2 regions of the Bibersteinia trehalosi USDA-ARS-USMARC-188 genome follow, and region 2 is predicted to be linked to the other one. Evidence: riboswitches for the same ligand, from Rfam matches in the RefSeq annotation. Region 2 holds a riboswitch; the other holds the start of a gene.
The links. A riboswitch is a leader RNA that binds a small molecule or an ion and turns the genes downstream of it on or off. The one in region 2 is predicted to bind thiamine pyrophosphate.

Region 1: another riboswitch for thiamine pyrophosphate. It lies ahead of F542_RS05610 (ABC transporter ATP-binding protein); the one in region 2 lies ahead of thiB (thiamine ABC transporter substrate binding subunit).

The regions. Positions count from the first base shown of each region.
Region 1 covers NZ_CP006954.1:1,217,070-1,229,085, reverse strand. Annotated here, with positions in the region: gene thiE (thiamine phosphate synthase) at 1-493, opposite strand, end outside; gene thiD (bifunctional hydroxymethylpyrimidine kinase/phosphomethylpyrimidine kinase) at 518-1,321, opposite strand; gene thiM (hydroxyethylthiazole kinase) at 1,314-2,108, opposite strand; gene F542_RS05620 (ABC transporter substrate-binding protein) at 2,170-3,111, opposite strand; gene F542_RS05615 (ABC transporter permease) at 3,125-3,886, opposite strand; gene F542_RS05610 (ABC transporter ATP-binding protein) at 3,883-4,620, opposite strand; TPP riboswitch at 4,692-4,782, opposite strand; gene rbfA (30S ribosome-binding factor RbfA) at 4,953-5,351, shown strand; gene truB (tRNA pseudouridine(55) synthase TruB) at 5,351-6,289, shown strand; gene F542_RS05595 (lytic murein transglycosylase) at 6,282-7,373, shown strand; gene F542_RS05590 (DUF496 family protein) at 7,440-7,730, opposite strand; gene F542_RS05585 (glutathione S-transferase N-terminal domain-containing protein) at 7,946-8,587, shown strand; gene F542_RS05580 (ClpXP protease specificity-enhancing factor) at 8,587-9,003, shown strand; gene F542_RS05575 (ABC transporter substrate-binding protein) at 9,174-10,133, shown strand; gene trmJ (tRNA (cytosine(32)/uridine(32)-2'-O)-methyltransferase TrmJ) at 10,169-10,891, opposite strand; gene moaC (cyclic pyranopterin monophosphate synthase MoaC) at 10,891-11,367, opposite strand; gene moaA (GTP 3',8-cyclase MoaA) at 11,728-12,016, opposite strand, start outside.
Region 2 covers NZ_CP006954.1:476,360-488,375, forward strand. Annotated here, with positions in the region: tRNA gene F542_RS02285 (tRNA-Gln) at 1-26, opposite strand, end outside; tRNA gene F542_RS02290 (tRNA-Leu) at 51-135, opposite strand; tRNA gene F542_RS02295 (tRNA-Met) at 138-214, opposite strand; gene aroE (shikimate dehydrogenase) at 357-1,175, opposite strand; gene F542_RS02305 (Sua5/YciO/YrdC/YwlC family protein) at 1,178-1,732, opposite strand; gene F542_RS02310 (DNA topoisomerase family protein) at 1,719-2,249, opposite strand; gene yqfB (N(4)-acetylcytidine aminohydrolase) at 2,249-2,563, opposite strand; gene recX (recombination regulator RecX) at 2,550-3,023, opposite strand; gene recA (recombinase RecA) at 3,063-4,184, opposite strand; gene F542_RS02330 (aminotransferase class IV family protein) at 4,315-4,917, opposite strand; gene F542_RS02335 (aminodeoxychorismate synthase component I) at 4,895-5,863, opposite strand; gene thiB (thiamine ABC transporter substrate binding subunit) at 5,970-6,956, opposite strand; TPP riboswitch at 7,004-7,100, opposite strand; gene F542_RS02345 (PhoH family protein) at 7,201-8,268, shown strand; gene greB (transcription elongation factor GreB) at 8,340-8,816, opposite strand; gene F542_RS02355 (KpsF/GutQ family sugar-phosphate isomerase) at 8,819-9,754, opposite strand; gene F542_RS02360 (transferrin-binding protein-like solute binding protein) at 9,915-10,745, shown strand; gene gltX (glutamate--tRNA ligase) at 10,861-12,016, shown strand, end outside.

The DNA of each region.
Region 1 (12,016 bases), 740 kb from region 2:
TATGGATAAATTCCATGCCGACTACCGGCTTGGGATCTGTTTTGGATTGTGTAGGAAATACGGGGCCAATGCCAAAGTAATCAATTGCCGGATCCATATTGCTAAATTTTGCTTGTTCAAGTGTATTAACTGATAACCCGATAATGAATGGCTGTTTGGCTTTTTGCCGAATTTCGGTAACTGGAGTATCGCTTTGCCCCACATGAATGCCATCTGCCTCAAGTTCAAATGCAAGTTTGACGTTATCATTGACAATAAAGGGTACATTATATGTTCGGCAAAGATCGCGGCAGGCTAGAGCTAGTGCATGCTGTTTTTCCGGCTGATTTTCGAGTGAAAATGCGCCTTTATCTCGAAATTGAAAACAGGTAATACCGCTTTCAAGGGCTTGACGTAAAATACATAATAAATTTTCAGCGGGATTGCCTGCGTGAATTCGGCAATCTTGAGTGCCAGCAATAAAGTAGAGTGGAAGATAAGATTTAATTAACATAAGACTCCTTAAGTTGGTTGTATATCACTGTCCATATGCCCAATGATTAGTTGGCCCTTGTCCATGTCCGATATTGAGTGGCTGGCGAATTGCTTCTGTAATAAAGGCTTTAGCAATTTTTATTGCTACCTTTAATGGATTGCCCTTAGCAAGTTCAGCCGTCAAACAGGCAGAAAAAGTACAGCCTGTGCCGTGTGTATGGGGCGTGTGAAAGCGAGGGGAAAAAAGGGTAAATTGTTCTTCAGGAGTAAAGACCCAATCCACACAAGCTTCATTTTGCGCATTAAAACGGTGTCCACCTTTGATGATTACCGTACTTGCTCCCATCTCTTGTAGTTTAGCTGCAGCGTTAATCAAGCTATTCTCACTCGCAATAGTGAGCCCCGTTAATGCTTCTGCCTCCGGAATATTAGGCGTGATAACATCAGCCAATGGCAACAGCGTTTCTCGTAGCGCTTGGATAGCATTTTGTTGCAACAAGGGCGCGCCACCTTTAGCAATCATCACGGGATCTAACACAAATGTACCCAAATCGAACAGCTTAATTTGCTCAGCAACGCATTCAATAACCTCTGCTGTGCCAAGCATGCCGACTTTAAATGCTTGAATATTAAAATCCTCTGCAACCGCCTTTATTTGAGCCTCAATTGAAGGGAGAGGAATAGTGTGAATATCAAACACTCCTAAGGTATTTTGGGCAGTAACGGCAGTAATAACGGAAGTGCCGAATACCTTACGCATTTGAAAGGTTTTTAAATCGGCTTGAATGCCTGCCCCTCCACCGCTGTCTGAGCCTGCAATAGTTAAGGCTTGATAAATATTAGACATTTGCAATTTTCTCCCGTAATTTGACCGCTTGTGGGCTCATCACGCCCAATTCATCAAGTAAGCTTGTTTGGAATTGTCCCAATTGGCTTGGTTGTAATTTCTCTGCAGCTAATTCACCGGCAATTGCGTAGGTGGAACAGGCCTCACACAGTGCATCGAAATAGCCTGTTGGTTCGGCAACGCTTAAAAAAGCGGTGCAAACAGCACTTAACAAACAGCCTGATGCGGTGATTTTGGGGAGCATAGGCGTACCATTGGTAAGCAATGCTGTGCGTGTGCCGTCGCTGATCACATCCGTTTCACCACTGATAACCGCAATAGTGCGATATGTGTTGGCAACAATTTTAGCGATTTCGATCAGGTTGCCGCGCCCATTTCCGGCATCTACCCCTTTAGCTTGCCATTCAATGCCGGCAATCGTTGCCAATTCGCCAGCATTGCCGCGAATAGCGGCAAATTGAACCTCGCTCAGCAAGCGTTGTACAACGCGTTTACGATAGTTTGTTGCGCCTACCCCTACAGGGTCGAGTAAAACAGGAATGCCGATTTGATTGGCGGTTTTACCAGCAAGCAACATTGCCTCTAATTCTTTGCCAATCAAAGTACCGATATTGATCACCAAGCCGTTGCTGATTTGGGGCACCTCTTCCATTTCTTCGATATTGGCAGACATCAAAGGCGAAGCACCTAATGCTAATAGACCGTTGGCGGAAAAATTGGCGGCGACAATATTGGTGATATTGTGAATCAATGGATTCTGTTGGCGGATTTGAGTTAAATAGCACATAAAACTTTCCTTACTAAGAGATTTTCCCCTCTCCTGTTTATAGGTGTGGGGAAAGGTCAAGTTACTTTAATTCCACGGCATAATTTTCCAATGGTGGCATCTCTTTGACTAAGCCTTGGGCGTTTAAGAATTCTGCCATTCGGTGATAGCGATGGCTATCTAAGGCTCTTGGGCGATGGGCAAGGCGAGGTAGAGTGTCTGTCCAAGCTCTGCGGTTAAGCTCGTTGTTTAGCTCTTGCGGTTTGTAACTCACAAAGGCTTCCCATGCGGCGTGAGGGTGATTTAGGGTGTAAACTGTTGCTTGTTCAAGTGAGGTTAAAAATGCCGAGAATTTGGGTTGATTTGCTTTTTCTTTATGAGCGACAACGATCAGCTCATCATAAGCCGGTACGCCGTGTTCTTCGGGAAAAAATGCCTTGCCTTTATGTTTTTCCAATGCTAATTGATTGAGTTCAAAGTTACGGAATGCGCCAATCACTGCATCCACTTGCCCTGAGAGTAAAGCAGGCGAGAGTGACCAATTGACATTGACAAGCTCAATATCTTGCTTGGAAACGTTTACAGACGAGAGCATGGCTTTCAATAAAGCATCTTCAAATCCACTCACTGAATAACCGATTTTTTTACCTTTTAAATCAGCAAGGCTGTTGATCTTGCCGTTATCCAGCACTACAAGGCTATTGAGTGGCGTCGCAATCAATGAGCCGATCCGAGCTAAGGGTAAGCCTTGAGCCACTTGTTGCTGAAGTTGTGGTTGGTAATTTATCGCTAAATCTGCTTTGCCGGCAGCGACTAATTTAGGCGGCATACTGGGATCAGCGGGTTCGATAATTTCTACCTCTAACCCTTGTTCCGCAAAATAGCCTTTTTGCTGTGCCACAATAATGGCAGCGTGATCAGGATTGACGAACCAATCCAGCATCAAGCTGATTTTTTCTTTCGCGACGAGGGTTTGAGCAGCCATCAATGTGGCGACGGCAAGAAAAGTGCGGTGTAATGTCATTGTGTTTCTCCGTTTAATGTAAATATGCCGCCCAAGGCACAAGGCGTCTGAGCAGCCGGTCGGTAAAAAAATAGAGGGCAAGAGCCTGTATGATGAGGATAAATAGGGCAGCGAACATGAGATCGGTATGCATTCGGGCGTTGGCATGTAGCATGAGGTAGCCCAAGCCTTGTGACGAACCGACCCATTCACCGACAATCGCTCCAATTGGCGCAACGGATACGGCGATGCGTAAGCCTGAAGCCAGTGAGGGTAATGCCGCAGGCAGACGGACTTTAAACAATATAGCAAGCGGTGAAATTTGTAGTGTTTTTGCCAAATCCAACCAAGTGTTTGGTGTGTTACGTAAGCCGTCAAAACAAGCAGTGGTGACAGGGAAATAGATAATCAACACCGTCATCATAATTTTGGAAGCCAGCCCATAGCCGAACCACAGAACCAATAACGGCGCAATTGCAAATACCGGTATGGCTTGTGAAATGACCAAAATAGGCAATAACAAACCGGAAAGGCGTTGATAACGTGTGAGCAGTAATGCCGAGCCTAAGCCAAATACACTGCCGAGTAATAAGCCAAGCAGAATTTCAAGCAGGGTAATTTGCGCATGACTCCATAAGAGCGGTATGTTTTCGCTGAGTTTGTGCCAAACGGCAAAGGGCGAGGGCAGCAAATAGGGCGGAATTTCGCCTAAAATGACCGCACTTTGCCATAAAAATAGCAAACAAAGTGCGATAACAAGCGGTCGAAAAAGCGGTATTTTTTGCAAAATTTTCATAGATGTTCCCCGCTTGTTTTTCCTTCACTAATTAATGCCTCAAACAATTGCTGCTGTAATTGCCAAAGAGCTTGATTCTCCAGTGTTCTTGGTGTGAGTCCGGTTAGCGGATAAACGGTAGAAAGTTCAGCAGGCAGGCCGCGAAGAATACGAATCTCATCACTGACCCGAATGGCTTCTTGTGGATCGTGTGTGATCAGTAGTACCGTTTTACCACGCAACAGCTCGACTGCTAAGGATTGCAGTTGATGGCGAGTAACAGCATCAAGGGCAGAGAAGGGTTCATCCATTAAAATTAAATTAGCCTCTTGCATCAGTGTGCGGGCAAGGGCAACACGTTGCCGTTGTCCACCAGAAAGCTGGTAGCAAGGCTTATGAAGATGATCGGATAAGCCTACTTGTTCGAGGAGATAAACCGCTTTTTGGTAAGTTTCTGCTGATTTTTGACCGCTTAAATGCGCGTGAAGTTGAACGTTATCAACCAGTGACAGCCACGGATAGAGCGCATCGGTTTGTGCCAGCCAAGCAAGACGGGTATTGGCGGCAAAGCAGATTTCACCTGCTTGGACAGCGCGATCTTCAAGCCCAGCAATGGCGCGTAGCAGCGTTGATTTCCCTACGCCACTGCTTCCGAGGAGTGTTGTCCACTTGCCTTTTGGAAGCTCAAAATTAAAGTGCTGAAATAGCTTGCATGAGCCAAAAGCAAGGCAAAGGTGCTTAATTGCAACGCACATTTTCCCTCCGAATTACAGGATTCGGAAAGCCAAAGCGTGCAGGATAGAATAAATGAGAGAGATAGAATGGGATCTTGGCATCATTAGTTTCCTACGGCAGCATTAACTGAATCAGGTTCACGGGTATCATCTCAGCCTTTAACGGCACCCCGACTAATGGCGAAGACTATACGGGAGTTTGCTTGAAGAAACAAGTAAGAATTTACAAAAATGTGAACAAGTATGTATTTTTGTAAAGGCATTGCCTGTTTGTACCTTGTCTATTTTTAGCTTTTAGACTATCATCAACCGATTTGCGCCCTCACTTGGGCTTAATGATTTAGGAAAAGAACATGTCTAGAGAATTTAAACGTAGCGACCGTGTCGCTCAAGAATTACAAAAAGAAATTGCGGTTATTTTACAGCGTGAGGTAAAAGATCCGCGCATTGGTATGGTGACCGTATCTGATGTTGAGATTAGTCGTGATCTGGCATATGCGAAAATTTACGTTACCTTCTTATTCGATAATGATCAAGATGCGATTACACGTGGTCTAGCAGGTTTGAATAATGCCTCAGGTTATATCCGCACCTTAGTGGGTAAAGCGATGCGTTTGCGTATCGTGCCTGAGCTTAAATTCTTCTATGATAAATCGTTGGTTGAAGGCATGAGAATGTCGAATTTGGTTACCAATGTTGTACGCCAAGACCAAGCTCGCCATGTTGATGAAGAGGCGGAAAACGAAGCATAATGGGGAGAAGACCAAAAAAAAGAGGCAGAGATATTCATGGCATTTTTTTGTTAGATAAACCGCAGGGTGTTAGTTCTAACGATATTATGCAAAAGGTCAAACGGCTATTTAATGCCAATAAAGCTGGGCATACAGGCGCGCTTGACCCTTTAGCAACAGGGATGTTGCCTATCTGCTTAGGAGAAGCCACTAAGTTTTCGCAGTTCTTATTAGATTCGGATAAACGTTATTTAGTTTGCGCAAAACTCGGGGAGCGTACAGATACGAGTGATGCAGATGGGCAAGTTGTGCAAACGCGGAGCGTTAATGTCTCTGAGCATGATATTTTAGCGAATTTAGATGCATTTCGTGGTGATATTCTGCAAGTACCAACGATGTTTTCTGCTTTAAAACATAATGGTAAACCCTTATATGAATACGCTCGTGCGGGGATTAATGTAGTGCGTGAAGCACGTCCTATTACCATTTTTGAGCTGAAATTTATTGAATATCAAGCACCATTTTTGACCCTTGAAGTACATTGTTCAAAAGGAACTTATATTCGCACCTTAATTGATGATTTAGGTGAGGCTTTAGGCTGTGGGGCACACGTGACGATGTTACGCCGTATTGCGGTTGCAGATTATCCATTTGAGAGAATGATGACCATTGAGAATTTGCAAAATTTAGCCGAAAATCAAGCGCTTGCCACGTTAGATAAGCTGCTTTTGCCGATAGATAGCGCGGTGAGCCGTTTGCCGAGAATAAATTTAGATGAGTTGCAAACTAAGGCTGTTGGCTTTGGTCAAAGGCTGAAGTTTGCTAATGAGCAGCATATTCTGGGTGCAGCGCGCTTATTTTCAGCAGATGGAACCTTTTTAGGTGTAGCTGAAATTCGCGAAGATAATGTGATTCGACCAAGCCGAATGGTAGTGATAGACAAGGATAATGATGTATAAAAAATTACGTAATGTTGCATTAATAAGTGCTGCAACTTTATTGGCAGTTGCTTGTTCTAGCGATAAGTCGCAGATTAAGCCATTAGCGCTGGATGCGCAATATGCTAAACCGCGCACATTCCAAAATTTTACGGATTATGTTGTTTTTTTAAAACAAAAGGCCGCTGGACAAGGCGTATCTGCCAAGGTTTTAAACTCTCAGTTTAATATTAATTATGTGGCTCGGGCTGTGGAGTTAGATCAGGAACAAGCTGCGCGTCGTCGTGATCCAAATACCCCTCCGCCTGCACCTAATCCTAACGGTGTAACCAATTATTTAAATAAAGTTTTAACCCAAGCTAAGGTGGATGCTGCGGTAGATCGCTGGTGGCAATATCAACCTCATCTACATAAAGCAAGCCAAAAATATGGTGTCCCTAAAGAATATTTAATGGCTCTTTGGGGAATGGAAAGTAGCTTTGGACGCTATCAAGGTAATTTTGATGTGCTCTCAGTGCTGGCAACTTTAGCTTTTGACGGAAGACGAGAGGCGTTGTTTACTCAAGAATTTGTCAATGCGATGAAAATGTTACAAAACGGAACGATTTATCGTGCTGAAATGAAAGGATCGTGGGCTGGTGCAATGGGACAAACTCAATTTATGCCAACCTCATATTTGAAATATGCAGCAGATGGTGATGGCGATGGCAAAAAAGACATTTGGCGAAACCAGTATGATGCTTTTGCTTCAATAGCCTCTTATCTTGCTACAGTAGGATGGGAACAAAATCTGCCTTGGGGGGTTGAAGTGAAATTAGCACAGCCAATGGATCTCTCATTTGCTGGTATTGAAAAGCATCAGGCAAAATCACTTTCTGAATGGCAATCTATGGGGCTTTATTTAGCTTATCCTAGCGAGCAGGAAAATCGTAAATTAAATGCGTTACGCAGTGCAAAATTATGGTTAGTGCGTCCAGATAAAGAAGTAGGGCGTGCGTTTTTGGTCTCAAATAACTATCGCACGATTATGGACTGGAACCGCTCGAATAATTTTGCTATTAGCATTGGTAAATTTGCAGATCGGATTGAACAGGCAGTAAGGTAACCATGAAACAAGCGGTGCAATTTTTGCAAAATTTTGCAAGATTTGCACCGCTTGTATTATGGGTATTTATTTTGTTTTCTTCGCTGAGCAGTCGGCCATTTTTTTACGAATTTCACGACGTTCTTTGGAAAGTTCTGCATTCCGAATAATGTAATCATCTACACGATTTTCATAGTCATCACGCATATCCATAATAATTGTGCGAATTTGCTCTACGGTCATGTCATTACTAATATATTGGTTTAAGTTATCCAATAATAAGATTCGCTTTTGATTATCGCGGATTTTTTTGTCGTTATCTGCAGTTTCACGTAGCAGTTTATTTTTTAAACGATAGAGGTGAATATAGTCCAACATGTCTTGAACAGATTTTGGATTAGTTGTTTCCACGAGTTACTCCTTAAGTTAATAAATTCATCCGTTGCAAATGCTAGAGCTTTTATGTGTTATCGTCAAAGCATTTGATCAAATTTTCTGTAAAAAATCACAAATAAACTGCTGTAAATCAAGTTGCAAGTTATGGTAGAATTCGCCGTTATTTGACAATATTACATTTCTATTGGGAGTATGCAATGACGAGTGCAAACAAGCGTTCTGTGCCAACGCTTTTCTCTGAAAAAACGGATATTTATAGCCACCAAGTACGTATTGTATTAGCGGAAAAGGGCGTTGCTTATGAAATTGAAAACGTACAACGCGGTACGATTTCAGAAGATTTAATGGAAGTTAACCCGCGTGGCACAACACCAACCCTAGTTGATCGTGATTTAGTACTCTCTAATGCTCGTATCATTATGGAATATTTAGATGAGCGTTTCCCACATCCACCGCTAATGCCTGTTTATCCTGTCTTACGTGCGCAATGTCGTTTAAATATGCATCGTATTCAACAAGATTGGTATTCATTAATGGATTTTATTGATCGCGATCCTAACACGCCAGATGCGCAAAAAGCTTTAAAGCAATTGCGTGAAGAGATTTTAGCGCTAGCGCCAGTATTTTCTGATACTGAATACTTTTTGAGTGAAGATTTCAGCTTAGTAGATTGCTATATTGCTCCGTTATTATGGCGTATGCACAATTTAGGCGTAGAATTTAGCGGTAAGGGAAGTGCAGCCGTTAAAGGTTATATGAGCCGAGTATTTAAACGCGATAGCTTTTTACAATCAGTAGGTGGTAGTGCGCCGAAAAACCTCATGGATGATAAAGATTAATGAAACCGTTACGACCTTATCTTTACCACGCTTATTACCAATGGATTTTGGATAATGATAATACCCCTTATCTATTGGTAAATAGCGAATATCCTGGTACAGATGTGCCGCAGGAATTTGTGCGTGATGGTAAGATCATCTTAAATATTTCCCCACGCTCAATTGGGCAATATATTGTTGATGATGAAGGCATTAGTTTTAGCGCTAGATTTCAAGGCATGCTACGTGATGTATATGTACCTTTAGGTGCAGCCGAGGCTATCTATGCTCAAGAAACAGGGGATGGTGTTATGTTCCAAGATGAACCGTATTATGATGCGGAAAATTATCTTATGCGTACAGCGGATGTTAAAGAAAGTGAGAAGATAACACCCAAAAAACCTAAAAAGTCGGGTCATTTAAAGCTGGTTAAATAAATGTATAAGCCTATCTATTGATAGGTTTTTTTTTGCGTTGCTTTCTATCAATTGTTTACAACTTTCTGAAAATTTACTTGCATTGTTTATATCAATACTTTATCTTATATGCAGCGCACTACTTTAATAGTACAACAAGACAAGCAAATGTAATAAACAAGGATACTCTTATGAAATTTAGTAAAACTATTCTTTTTACCGCTCTTTCTGCTTTGGCTTTGAATGCCTTTGCCAGCGAAAAAGTACATAATGTAGCAATTACCGCTATTGTTGAACACCCTGCATTGGATACTATTCGTCAAGGCGTGATTGAAGAACTTGCACGCCAAGGCTTTGAAGAAGGTAAAAATATCAAGATTGATTTCCAATCTGCACAGGGGAGCACCGCAACGGCGGCACAAATTGCACGTAAATTTGTGGGCGATAAAGCCGATATTATTATTCCGATTACCACACCGAGTGCTCTGCCGGTTGTGGCGGCAACACGCTCAATTCCGATAGTTTTCTCTGGGGTAACAGATCCTGTTGCGGCAAAATTAGTGAAATCGTGGGAGCCAAGTGGCACAAATGTAACTGGTATTTCTGATCACAAACCAATCGAACCACAACTTCAGCTGATTCAAACCCTTGTACCGGAATTAAAAGCTGTAGGTTATGTGTATAGTGCAGGGGAGGTAAACTCTGCGATTGTCTTAGAAGAGTTACAAAATGCGGCTGCTAAAGCCAATGTGAAAGTTGTGCCAGTTGCAGTACAACGCAGTGCAGATATTGGTACAGCCGCTCGTAGCTTAAATGGTAAAGTGCAAGCTATCTATATTTCAGAAGATAATGCGGTTGTCTCGGCTTATGAAGCGTTACATAAAGCAGCATTGGAAGCAAAAGTGCCTGTGATTGCGGCGGATAGAGACACAGTAAAACGTGGTGCATTAGCGGCTTATGCGGTAAGCCAATATGATATTGGTGCAGAAACAGGTAAAATTGCCGCACGCATTTTAAATGGCGAAAAAGCAGGTGATATTGCAACGCATGGCGTGAATAAAATGGAATTATCGGTAAACACTCAAACCGCCAAAGAGCTTGGTATCCTCATTCCAGAAAATATCTTAAACGAAGCGAAAGAGCAGTTTTAAATGAATAAGAGCCTTGAGAAATCAAGGCTCTTTTACTATAGCCGTTTTTCTACTGCGGTTAGCATACCGCGTAATAGATTTAATTCGGTAGTTTCCAATTCCGCACGCTGGTAAAGTCGGCGTAATTTTAGCATAACAGCATCGTTACGGATAAAGCCCAGTTTTCGATAAAGCCGTTCAGTATGGGCGAAAAAATGTTCTAAATTTTCAGCACTAGGGTAGTCGGCAAGCGGTCGATTTTCTGATTTTTTTTGCAAATTTTGTTGTGCTAACCACGCCATGCGAATTTCATAACAGGCAAGCTGTACTGCCATCGCTAAATTAAGTGAGCCGTAATCAGGGTTTGTTGGAAAATTCAAATGGTATTGACATTTGAGCAGTTCTTCATTGGTTAATCCCACCCGTTCACGCCCAAAAACCAGTGCAATTTTGCCTTGCTCGGCACGTTGCATTACCAACTCACCGCAGGCTTTAGGCTCAATCAAACTACTTTGTAAATGGCGTAATCGAGCACTCGTACCAATAACTAATTGGCAATCAGCAATGGCCTCATCAAAACTATCGTAGATTTGAGTTTGTTCTAGCACATCTTTTGCACCCGCTGCAAGGGCTGTTGCTTGCTCATCAATGGCTTGTTTAGGGGATACAAGTCTAAGATGATGAAAGCCCATCGTCTTCATTGCACGGGCTGCCGAGCCTATATTGCCCGAATGAGACGTTTCGACCAATACAACTTGAATTTGATTTAATAAATCCATCATTCCGCCACAAAATCACCCGATTTGCCGCCACTTTTTGAAAGCAGGCGGACTTTTTCAATGACCATATCTTTTTGCACCGCTTTGCACATATCGTAAATAGTCAAAGCCGCCACACTTGCCGCTGTTAAAGCTTCCATCTCCACGCCTGTTTTACCGCTTAATTTGCAAAGTGATTCAATGCGAACTTGATTGGTTTCTGGCAAGGCTTCAAGCTGAACTTCCACTTTGGAAAGAAGTAGCGGGTGGCAAAGCGGGATCAGTTCCCAAGTGCGTTTTGCGGCTTGAATCCCTGCGATACGAGCAGTGGCAAACACATCGCCTTTATGGTGATTGCCCGAGACGATCATCTGTAAGGTTTCGGGATTCATGGTCACAAAGGCTTCCGCTCGCGCAATGCGAACGGTGTCATTTTTTTCTGAAACATCAACCATATTAGCCTCGCCGTTTTGGTTGATGTGGGTAAATTGAGTCATTATTTGTCCTTTTTTGTATTAAATGTATCGGGCGGACACATCGGTCACCCCTGCAAGCGGAATTTTAAATTTATATTGAGCAAGAATAATGCACATATGTAGGGGCGTATTGCATACGCCCGTAACAATATAAATCCCAACGAATAAATGTAAATAATGCTCTGTTTGGGCGTACGCAGTACGCCCCTACAACAGCGTTTTGTTATTGAACAATTATTGTCTTTTGTAAGGCGTACTGCGTACGCCTGCGGGCGTGAGCATCACGCCCCTACATACAAGGTGATGAAATTGTAGGGACGCCACGCTGGTGTCCGTAATGATATTTCATTTTGCAAAAAAATCGCTAAAAAACAGCGCTTGCTATCCCCCGATACTCGCCAAATTATTCCGCACACCACTATCCCCAATATGCAAATAATGATGTTCTCTTTTGCCTTGTAGTGCAGATTTTAGACGAGCTTCCAATTGTAAACATTGGTCATCAGATTGTAATAGATCTCGTATTTCTATCCCTTCTTCGCCAAATAAACATAAATGCAATTTTCCTAAGGCAGAAATGCGTAAACGGTTGCAACTGGCGCAGAAATTTTTTTCATAGGGCATAATCAAGCCAATTTCCCCCACATAATCAGGGTGGGAAAGCACTTTG
Region 2 (12,016 bases):
GTGCCTTACCGCTTGGCGATACTCCAGTCGTATTTTTGCAAGCCATTAAATGGTGCGGGAAGAGGGACTTGAACCCACACACCTCTCGGCGCCAGAACCTAAATCTGGTGCGTCTACCAATTTCGCCATTCCCGCAATGGTGGCTACAGCGAGATTCGAACTTGCGACCCCAACATTATGAGTGTTGTGCTCTAACCAGCTGAGCTATGTAGCCATTTGCGTAACCATATCGGCTTTGCGGGGCGTATTATGCTGATTTCCCCTTTGTTCGTCAAATACTTTTTTTAAAAAAATAAATTTTTGCGTTCTTTTGCATAGAGTTTCGGCAAATTGCGTAAAAAACAGTAGAAAACTGCTTAACTATTCATTTCTGCTGATAATTGTTGTAGTACTGGCACAATTTCTGGAAAGCTTCCCTCCCATAATTGGAAAGCATAGGCTGCCTGACCAACAAGCATACCTAAGCCGTCTTGGCAATTTTCTGCACCATTTGCTCGAGCATAATTTAAAAAAGGGGTCTTTTGCTGAGGCGCATATTGCATATCATATATATTGGCAGACACAAGTAGTGATACGGGTAATTCCACACATTTTCCTTGTAAGCCTAGTGAAGTGGCATTAATGATTAAATCAAATTGTTGCTGGCAGATTTCGTTCCAACAAGCGGCTTGAATTTCACCAAATTTTGCAAATTTTTCAGCTAAATCAACCGCTTTCTGGGGGGTGCGATTATAAAGTGTAACGCTTTGTTGAGCTTGTAATAGTGGATAAAGCACGCCTTTTGTTGCGCCGCCAGCACCTAAAATTAATACTCGTTGTGTTGGTTTTAACCAAGTTAAACGTTTTAAATCTGCGATTAAGCCCAGCCCATCTGTATTGTCGGCATATAATCTTCCATCGTCTAAGCGCTTTAATGTATTACAAGCTTGGGCTTGTAAACAAGCTTCACTATGTATATCCGCTAAGGCAAATGCGCGTTCTTTAAACGGCGCGGTAATATTGGCTCCTTTCGCCCCCGAGTTAAAGAAGCCCGTTAATTGCTGTTCAAATAGGGTTTCATCACCTAATTTAGCAATATAATTGATTGCTTTATCTGTCTGTTTGGCAAAAAGTTGATGAATACGGGGAGATTTACTCTGTTGGATAGGGTTTCCCCATACGGCATATTGGTTCATTGTTATCCTTTTCGTAAAATCTGTTGTGTGAAAATATCACGAATTTCTGAAGGGTTGCTTTTTCCACCTGTAGGCATATCCAAAACCGGAAAATGGGTTCCAAATTGTGCCAATACTTCAGTGACTGTTTTACAAGGCGGTAAGCCGCTTAAATTAGCACTGGTTGAAGTGAGCGCAAAGCCTACGCTATTGCATAGCTGTTCAACGGCAGGAATTTGACATAGACGCACAGCGATAGAATCAAATTTTCCTTTTAGATAAGATGGTACATTCGCTTTAGCAGGCATAATCCAAGTTATTGCTTTATCTGAAATTTGGTGGAAACGCTGCCATTCCTTCTCGCTTAAACGGTTATCGTCAATATAGGGCATTAAGAAATCTAAATGAGGAGCGATCAATATTAGCCCCTTTTCCTCTGGGCGATGTTTCAGAGCAAGTAACTTCTTTACAGCCTGTTCGCTATTCGGATTACAGCCCAATCCGAACACTGCTTCGGTTGGATAGGCTACGACTTGATCCTGCTTTAGTTTTTCTGCAATTTGTTTAATTGTTGTCATTTGGCTTTTCATTAAAAATATGCTGACATAGTTTATTGGCGCATTGGTATTGCTGTTTTTGGGCAAGAGCCAAAGGGTAATTGCACTCAGGGCAGCACCTTTTTACAGGCTTTATTGCTAAAGTAAATTTACATTTTGGATAGGCATTACAAGCATAGAATGCTTTACCTGAACGCCCTGTACGTTTAACCAATTTACCCGTGCTACATTCAGGACAATCAAATTCTTCTTCCTGTTCCACTTGTTCATGTACGACAAAACGGCAATTGGGATAATCACTACAGCCAATAAAAATACCGAATGAACCCTGTTTCAGTTGTAATAGGGCGTTGCAATCTGGACAAGGCTCATCTAGTGTTTTGATTATATGATAACTCTGTTGCAATGATTTAATGTAATGGCATTGCGGGTAAGCACTGCAGCCAAGAAATAAGCCTTGCTTGCCACGTTTAATCTGTAACATTGCACCGCATTCAGGGCAAATCTCTCGCTGTTTGCTGGATTCAAATAGACTCATTATTTGATTAGCTCAAATGTAATTACAAAAAGTTGCTGTTCTTCTGGATAAATCTCTTTAATCACTTGGCGTAATTCTGACAAGCTCATATTTTCTTGTTTAGCATGTTGCTCTGAAAGCTGTTCAACGTGGATAGGTTCAACAGATAATACTTGAATTTTGGCAAACAAGCGGTCTGTTTCATTGGTAAAAACACAAAGCTCTTGTCCTGCTTGATAAAAAGATTCTGATTTATCTCGAATTGTAATGGTTTTTTTACCATTAACAATATCGTTTTCAAAGCGTGAGAAAAAGGTAATTTTATTCATCTGTATATTCTGCATCGTAATTATCGCCGTAATCTAAATCCATTAAATGTGAAAAGTGATCATTAGCAAAGCCATGGCTTATCATATATCGCCACATTTTCTGTTTTGCCTTGAGATCCCAAACATGTGGCCGCTTTTTCTCAAAAACGCTTTCGGCTAATTCAAACCAATCGACTTCACAATTATCCAGAGCTTGTTGAATCATCCAATCTTTGATACCTTTTTGCAAGAGTTCTTGACGTAAACGGCGTGGCCCATAGCCTTGCAATGCTCTATATCGCAGATAGCTTGCACAGAATCGTTCGTCACTTTGCCAATGATTTTCTTGAGCTTTGCTCATTGCTTGCTCAATTTCATCATTAGTATAGGCTTTCAGTTTGAGTTTACGTTTAAGCTCTAATTCACTATAGTCCCGTTTGGAAAGCAAATAGAGTAAATAATTTAGTGCACTATATTTTGCTGTCATCAATAAAAAATGCGGTTTATTTAAACCGCATTCCCATTCTTAAAACTCTTCGTTAAATTCTTCGCTATTATTAACTAAATCATCGCCATCATCACTAGAAGACTCTGCGATCAAGGCTTTTTCTGGGCTGTTTGTTAGCAACTCACGAATATCTTGTTCAATTTTATCCGCAATTTCTGGATTTTCTTTTAACCACTTAATTGCATTATTTTTACCTTGGCCAATTTTCTCCCCTTCATAAGAGAACCAAGCACCAGATTTTTTGATTAAACCTTGAGCTTCAGCCAAGATTAATAGTTCACTCATACGAGAAATGCCTTGACCATACATAATATCAAACATCACTTCGCGGAATGGTGGCGCAACCTTATTTTTCACCACTTTAACTTTTGTTTGGTTACCCAAAATCTCATCACCTTCTTTTACCACTCCTGCACGGCGGATATCTAAACGTACTGAAGAGTAGAATTTAAGTGCGTTACCACCTGTAGTTGTTTCAGGATTTCCAAACATGACACCAATTTTCATACGAATTTGGTTAATAAATACCACTAGGCAGTTGGTATTTTTGATGTTTGCAGTCAATTTACGCAGTGCTTGTGACATCAAACGAGCTTGTAATCCCATATGAGAATCGCCCATATCGCCTTCAATTTCTGCTTTCGGCGTTAATGCAGCAACTGAGTCCACGATAATGACATCTACAGCGCCAGAGCGAACTAATGCATCACAGATTTCTAATGCTTGTTCACCATTATCTGGTTGAGAAATCAATAATTTATCGGTATTTACCCCTAATTTACGCGCATAGACAGGATCGAGAGCATGCTCTGCATCAATGAATGCGCAAGTTTTATCTGTTTTTTGTGCTTGTGCAATAAGAGAAAGGGTAAGTGTTGTTTTCCCTGAAGATTCAGGACCGAAGATCTCAACGATACGCCCCATCGGTAAACCACCGATACCGAGTGCTAAATCCAAACCGATAGATCCTGTTGAAACCGCTTCAATATCAAGGGTTTGGGTTTGGCCTAAAGTCATTACAGAGCCTTTACCAAACTGTTTTTCAATTTGTGCTAATGCTGCAGTAAGTGCTTTCTCTCTTGCTTCAGGATCTGTTTGCTTTACCACTTGGTTTTTCTGATTTTTTTTCTCGCTAGCCATAATGTTTCCTATTTTATCTTGCCCAAAATAGTTTGGGCGGGCTGTGCATCAATAACTGTAAATTATTATACTGTTTACTCATACAGTTTCAACTGTTTTTTGTAAATTTTTCGATCCTGATCGTAAAATTTTATGCAAAACGTACCGCTTGTATGGGGAGCGCACGTGCTAGATCGAACGGATTAAGTGCATTGATTAGCATAATTTGTTCAAAGTTGCCTAAACTTTCTACAGGAATATCAAGTAATTCAACTTGTTTTTCATCTAGTAAGCGACTTAATTGTGTGCCCTTTAGCAGGTAATCTTTTGAGCTATACCATTTTCCTTGTTTTGAAAAAAGCAAATTCCCGATGGTACAATCACTTACTTTTCCATTGTTGATAATAATCACCTCACTATGTTGGTTGATAGGAAAGGTTTGAAAAATAGAGCGATTACTGTATTTAAATTGATAATCTAAATTGTCAGAATAAACAACATCAAAATAATGGAGCTCTTTTGCTTGATAAGGGAAATATTGAATTTCATAATCGTGTTGATTATAGGCTATTTTACAGCGGTATAATCCCTGCTTATATTCCTGTGGAATAGTTAGAATTTTACTTAACTCAAATAATGGAGTTTCATTAAAATAGCCAAAACAAGATTTTTCATATCGTGCTTGATGATATGCAATATTTTGGGCAATGCCATCCTTAATGGCAATGGTTTCAAAGAGTGGAAATTGGGACATAAACTTTCTCGAGAATTTCATTATATTCTTCATCAAGATGACTTAAAAAAGTAATTCCACCACCACTGCGGAAAAATAATTGCTCATCTTGTTGTTCAATATAGCGAATAGCCACAGCACTTTCTAAATTTTCTCCATCAAAATAGCCAAAAATCCCTGTGTAATAGCCTCTTTCCTGCTGTTCTGCTTGCTGAATAATTTCTACGGTTTTCGCTTTGGGCGCTCCGCTAATTGAGCCTGCTGGCAATAATTTTGCCAGTATCGAACCAATATTTTTTTGCCAATATTCCCCTAAATCACCACAAATTTCAGAGCTGGTTTGATAAATTGCACCGCGATGGGTATGCACTTTTTCAACATAGCGATATTTTGTGACTTGGATATTTTCTGCAACTAGAGCGAGATCATTTCGGATTAAATCAACAATCGTATTATGTTCACTAAATTCTTTGGTGGAGTTTAATAATTTTTCTTTTGCATGCTCTTCAGCAGCATTAATTGTGCCTTTCATTGGGTAAGAATAGATCTTATTGTGCTGAATTTTAATAAAGCATTCAGGTGAGAAACAGACAAATTTCTCAGCTAAATAGCATTTATACTTGGCATGGCTTGCTGCAAAAATTTCATCTAAACGATAATTTGTTTTAATCTCTGTCGGAAAGGTTAAATTTAATAAATAGCTGTTTCCTTTCTGAATTTCGCGTTGAACAAAATTAAATGCAGCCTGATAACGTGGATAGTCTAAGGGGATTGGCTGAAAGGTAAATTTACGCTCAACATTTATGCATTCTTGTATGGCTAAATGAGGAAATACAAATTGAAGTGCATGCAGGTTTGCTTGAGCCAATGGGAAAATAATCGGTTTTTGCTGTTCAAAATCGATCAAAAAGAAAAACGGGCATTTTTCTTGCCCGAATTGATTTGCTTGTTGAATAAAATCTTGCATTTTAGGTATGAGAGAGAAAAAGTCGGTTAGTTATAATCTAATTTTCGGCTCTCTGCAAGCGGTGAGATTTTGCCAAAAATTTGCAAAATCTCACCGCTTGTAAGGTCTATTTACTTACTGCCTGTTGCCACGTTGCCAACCAATTTTTTGTTGTTTCACTATTTGGTTGTTTGAAATTAAGGATCGGATAGTTGGGTAATTGCTTAAATGCAGGATCTGCTTGAACCGCATTTACGGGTTTCATTACATTATTGTAAGCAATGGCTTTTTGTGCGGCAGGACTTTGCAGAAAAGCTAAAAATTGCTGTGCGAGAGAGCGTTGCTGTGAACTGGCGAGAATAGCCGCGACTTCTATTTGTAGCAAATGGCCTTCGCTAAATGGTGCGGCAGCATAATCATCATTTTGTTCGTGCCATTGATGGTATAGTGGCGAAGTCGTGTAACTCAGTACGAGATCAGATTCACCTTTTAAGAATGCCCCGTAAGTTTCTGACCAGCCTTTACCTACCGTGACGGTATGTTTTGCGAGCGTTTGCCACGCCTGTGCACTTTTTTCACCATAAACTTGGTTGATCCAATAGAGCAGACCACGTCCAACTGTACTGGTTCTTGGATCTTGATAAATTACCTTGAGATCTTGCCGCTCAACCAACTCTTTTAAGCTTTGTGGCGGATTAGCGAGTTTTTGTTTGTTGTAAATAAAGGCATATTCGCCATAGTCGTAAGGTAAAAATATGGTACTTTTCCATTCAAGCGGTAAGTTTTTTGCATTATTTTGCAAATGGTGTTCGCGAAATAGACCCGATTTTTCTGCCTCATTCATCACATTTTGGTCGATACCAAGCATGACATCTGCTTTGGTTTTATTGCCTTCTAGGCGAATGCGGTTAAACATAGTTACGCCATCTTGAAAAGGCATGAATTTGATATCGCAGTTGCATTCTTGCTCAAACAGCGCTTCTAAGGTTTTCGCGGGGCCATATTTAGAGGCAAAAGAGTCATAGGTATAAATTGTTAATACCGGTTTTTCATGGGCTAAAACGCTGGTAGAGAGGGAGAAAATCGTAAAAGGGAGGAGTTTGGAAAGTTTCATTCAATGTTCCTTCTAAAAATGGAGATAGAAGGATCTAAAACAGAAATAGTCATTGCTGTCTCAAATCCCTACGCTGATATTAGTCAGATCAGGTTCTATGGGTATTTCTCAGCCTTACATTACAAAGCACCCCAATGAGAACGAAGACATTTTAGGCAAAATACAGACTATTATCAATTGCTAAAATCACTTAGAATATTTGCAAAATTTCGACAGGTTTGAAGCGCTTACATAGGGACTTATTTTGAACGAACTTATTATTACTCTAGAACCACAAGACAATGCTCGTTTGCAAGCATTTTGTGGCGCATTCGATGAAAATCTGGCGTTGATTGAAAAGCAATTCAATCTACTGATTGCTCGCCAAGGTTTTACTCTTACATTACAACCAGCTGAAACCAATCATTACTCTCATCATGTTTTACAAAATACAGCAAAGCTACTCCTGCAGTTGTATAACGAAACTGCACCAATAAAGGGAAAAATTAAAGAACTAGACTTAGAAAATGTGCATCTCGCTATTGCTGAAAGTCGAACCTTATTACAAGGTCAGTGGCAAAATAGCGGAAATGAAATTGCGATCAAAACAAAACGGGGGGTAATTAAACCAAGAAGTGGGCACCAACAAACTTACCTGCGTAATATTTTAAGTCACGATATTAGTTTTGGTATTGGGCCGGCTGGAACGGGGAAAACTTTTTTAGCAGTAGCGGCTGCCGTAGAATCATTGGAACGGCAAGAAATTCGCCGTATTTTACTGACTCGCCCGGCAGTGGAAGCTGGGGAGAAATTAGGCTTTTTACCGGGGGATTTGGGGCAGAAAATTGAGCCTTACCTTCGCCCACTCTACGATGCTTTATTTGAAATGCTCGGCTTTGAACGGGCACAGAAATTGATGGAACGTAATGTGATTGAGATTGCTCCGCTTGCCTATATGCGTGGGCGTACCCTCAATGATGCATTTATTATTCTTGATGAGAGCCAAAATACGACGATTGAACAGATGAAAATGTTCTTAACCCGCATTGGGTTTAACTCAAAAGCGGTGATTACAGGGGATATTACTCAGGTTGATTTACCGCGTTCAACTAAATCAGGATTAAAGCATGCGATCGAAGTATTGAGCAAAGTTCCTGATATCAGTTTTAACTATTTTGATAGCCAAGATATTGTGCGTCATCCAGTAGTCGCAAAAATTGTGCAAGCTTATGATGTCTGGGAAGCGGAAGACGAATTACGTCGTGAACAGCGTAAACTTGAGAAATTGGCGTTAGAACAGCAAAAATTGTTAGAGCAGGCAGAAAACTTATAGCAACTGTATCTTGCCAAAAATTTTGGGGAGATACAGTTGCTAAAATCAGCGCGCGCTATCTCCCGCGTTGATTATTTTTCATGCCAAATTCGATTAACGTATAAGGTAACTTTCCCAGTAGGGGTAAGTACCTGCACTTCATCATCGACTTCTTTACCAATTAAAGCTCGAGCGACCGGCGAGTCAATAGAGATCCACTGTTTTGCAGGGTCAAATTCATCACAACCCACAATGCGATATTGTTTAATCTCGCCATCTTCGTTCTCTAATTCAACCCAAGCGCCGAAAAACACCTTACCTTCTTGCGATGGATGGTAATCCACGATTTGTAGAACTTCTAAACGTTTAGAAAGAAAACGCACGCGACGATCGATTTCACGCAGCCGGCGTTTGCCATAAATATATTCGGCATTTTCACTGCGATCACCTAATGCAGCAGCATCAGAGACAGCTTGAGTCACTTTGGGACGCTCTTCTTTCCATAAAAATTTCAGCTCTTGATCGAGCGCTTGCCAGCCTGCCCGAGTGATATGGTTAGATTTCGCCATGATTAGCTCGCAAATTCTACAATACCGGATACTTTACCTTGCTCATCTAAGGCAATAAGTGAGTGAATATGCTGTTCTTTCATGAGCTCTTCTGCATGTGCTAGGAAGGTAGAATCTGCAACGGTTTTAGGGTTTATCGTCATGATATCTGCAGCACTTTTTTGTAAACTTTCTGCACCAAATTTTGCCAAAGTACGACGAATGTCACCATCTGTGATAATCCCGCATAATTGCTCGCCATCCATCACTAACGCCACACCCATTCTACCTTCATTCATAACGTCTAAAAATTGAGTAAAGCGCGCATTAGGTTGAGTGATTGGCAGTTTACGCTGCATAACATCTCGTACACGACAGAGCAATTTACGCCCTAAACTACCACCAGGATGAAAACGCGCAAAATCTTCCGATTTAAAATCTCTTGCTTTAATTAAGGCTATGCCCAATGCGTCACCTAATGCCATCGTAATTAAGCTTGAAGTCGTCGGAGCAAGATTATTTGGGCAAGCTTCACGCTCAATACTAATATCTAATGTTACATCTGCATGTTTACCTAAAGTAGATTTTTCATTACCTGTCATTGCAATAATTTTATTGCCGAAGTTTTTTAGGCTTGGAATTAGCTTATTTACATCATCGGTTTCACCGCTGTAAGAGATTAAAATGACGACATCAATAGGCTTGAGCATACCCAAATCACCATGAAAGGCTTCGGTTGGGTGTAAGAAAAAGCTAGGTGTTCCTGTAGAGGCAAAGGTTGCGACCATTTTTTTGCCGACTAAACCTGATTTCCCAATGCCTGCGACAACCACTCTGCCACGACAATTTAAGATCATTTCAACGGCTTGATTGAAATTATCAGATAAATTTTGATTAAGTCGGTTAATTGCTTGTGAATATAAATTAAGCGTTTCGTTTGCACTGGCTAAATGACTCATATAGTAGATCCTTAATCAGAAAATTTCTTGAATTATACGCTGTTTTACAAAAAACGGCATGATCATGAATAGTTAAATTGAGTCTTTTCAACTATTATGCTTAAAAACTTTGTTATACTATCAGAGAATATTTTGGTAATTAACCATGCTAGGAGTAGCTATGAAAACTTTAAAATTAACAGTATTAAGCTTAATTTTAACTTTAACTTCATGTAGTAGTGGCGGTGGTGGCGGAACTCCAGCTTCTGCATCAAGCCAACCTACTGCTACAGCAAGCAATCAGCCTTCATCAAATTCACCATCAAACCCAGCAACAGATCTAGTTAATGACTCTGAACAACAAGATTCCCAGACACCCCCAACAACAGCATCACCGAAACCTGTTCACGGTTATTATTTAGTTGGTGCAAAGCGTGATAATGTTGGAATTACTGCTTTTACTTTGACTAGTGATCGCTTAGAAATACTAGATCATTTTGGTGGTTCCATTCCACTCTCAGATCCAACACAATCACCTGCCGATGGTTACTATAAAATTGGTAAAGGTATAGTAAATGATAATTCTTTATTAAAAGAAACTAAATTTGGTGTTGTGGAAAACGACCGACAGGTCTATATTTTTTCTCAGGGTAATCGCGCAACGGGTATGCCTGTTTCAGGTACTGCTTCTTACACAGGTGAGGCTATTTTAGTTGCTGTAGATAAAGAAGATGAATTCAAACGTTTGAATTACTTCACTACTCCAGTTAAATTTAACGCCGATTTTGGGCAAAAACAGTTAATCGGTTCATTACAATTAATGGAGCTTGGCGCTGATGGAAATGTTGTTTTTGATGCCGAAATTAACGGCGATAAATTCTCAAAATGGGGAGGTTTTGATGGTATTCAAGTTGACGGTGCATTCTATGGCAATAATGCATCAGAACTAGGAGGTGTTCTCCTGAAAAGAGACGCATTTAGTGGTTCTTTCGGAGCGAAAAAAGATGACTAATCTGGTTCATTAAACATCTCTGCGGGCTAAAGTATTTTAGCCCGCCTTATTTTGCCTCTCCTCCCATTCCGTAGTAAAATAACACGTTTTTGTCTATTTCAAACAGGTTTAAAAAATGCAAATTGAATCCCTTTTTCCACTTGATCCCAATGTCAAAGTCCGCACCCGTTTTGCCCCTAGCCCAACCGGTTATTTACACGTAGGTGGTGCAAGAACGGCACTTTACTCTTGGTTGTATGCAAAACACAACAACGGCGAGTTTGTGTTACGCATTGAAGATACCGACCTTGAACGCTCCACCCCAGAAGCGACAGCGGCTATTTTAGAAGGTATGGAATGGCTTGATCTTGCTTGGGAACATGGCCCTTATTTCCAAACCAAACGCTTTGATCGCTATAATCAAGTGATCGATCAAATGCTAGAAGCAGGCACAGCATACCGTTGCTACTGCTCAAAAGAGCGTTTAGATGCGGTGCGTGCCGAGCAAGAAGCCAATAAAGAGAAAGCAAAATACGACCGCCACTGTTTGGGCGATCATTCACACGATCCAAGCGAGCCACACGTAGTACGCTTTAAAAACCCGACCGAAGGTTCTGTGGTGTTTGAAGATGCGGTACGTGGACGCATTGAAATTGCCAACAGCGAATTAGACGATTTAATTATCCGCCGTACCGACGGCTCACCAACCTATAATTTTTGTGTGGTGGTGGACGACTGGGATATGGGCATTACCCACGTGGTGCGTGGCGAAGACCATATCAACAATACCCCTCGCCAAATCAACATCTTAAAAGCATTAGGCGCACCGATTCCAACCTATGCCCACGTTTCAATGATCAATGGTGATGATGGGCAAAAACTGTCTAAACGTCATGGCGCGGTGAGTGTGATGCAATATCGTGATGACGGCTATTTACCCGAAGCGTTAATCAACTATCTAGTACGTTTAGGCTGGGGACATGGCGACCAAGAAATTTTCTCACGCCAAGAGATGATTGAACTGTTTGATTTACATTCGGTGAGCAAATCTGCCAGTGCATTCAATACGGAAAAATTACAGTGGCTAAACCAGCACTATATCCGCACGCTTGATCCAAGCTATGTGGCAAAACACCTTGAATGGCATATGAACGATCAAGGCATTGATTACCAAAATGGTGTGGCATTGGAAGAGATTATCCCAGTATTAGGCGAACGTGCCAAAACCTTGAAAGAGCTTGCGGCAAGCAGCCGTTATTTCTATCAAGAATTTGAAGCTTATGATGAAAAAG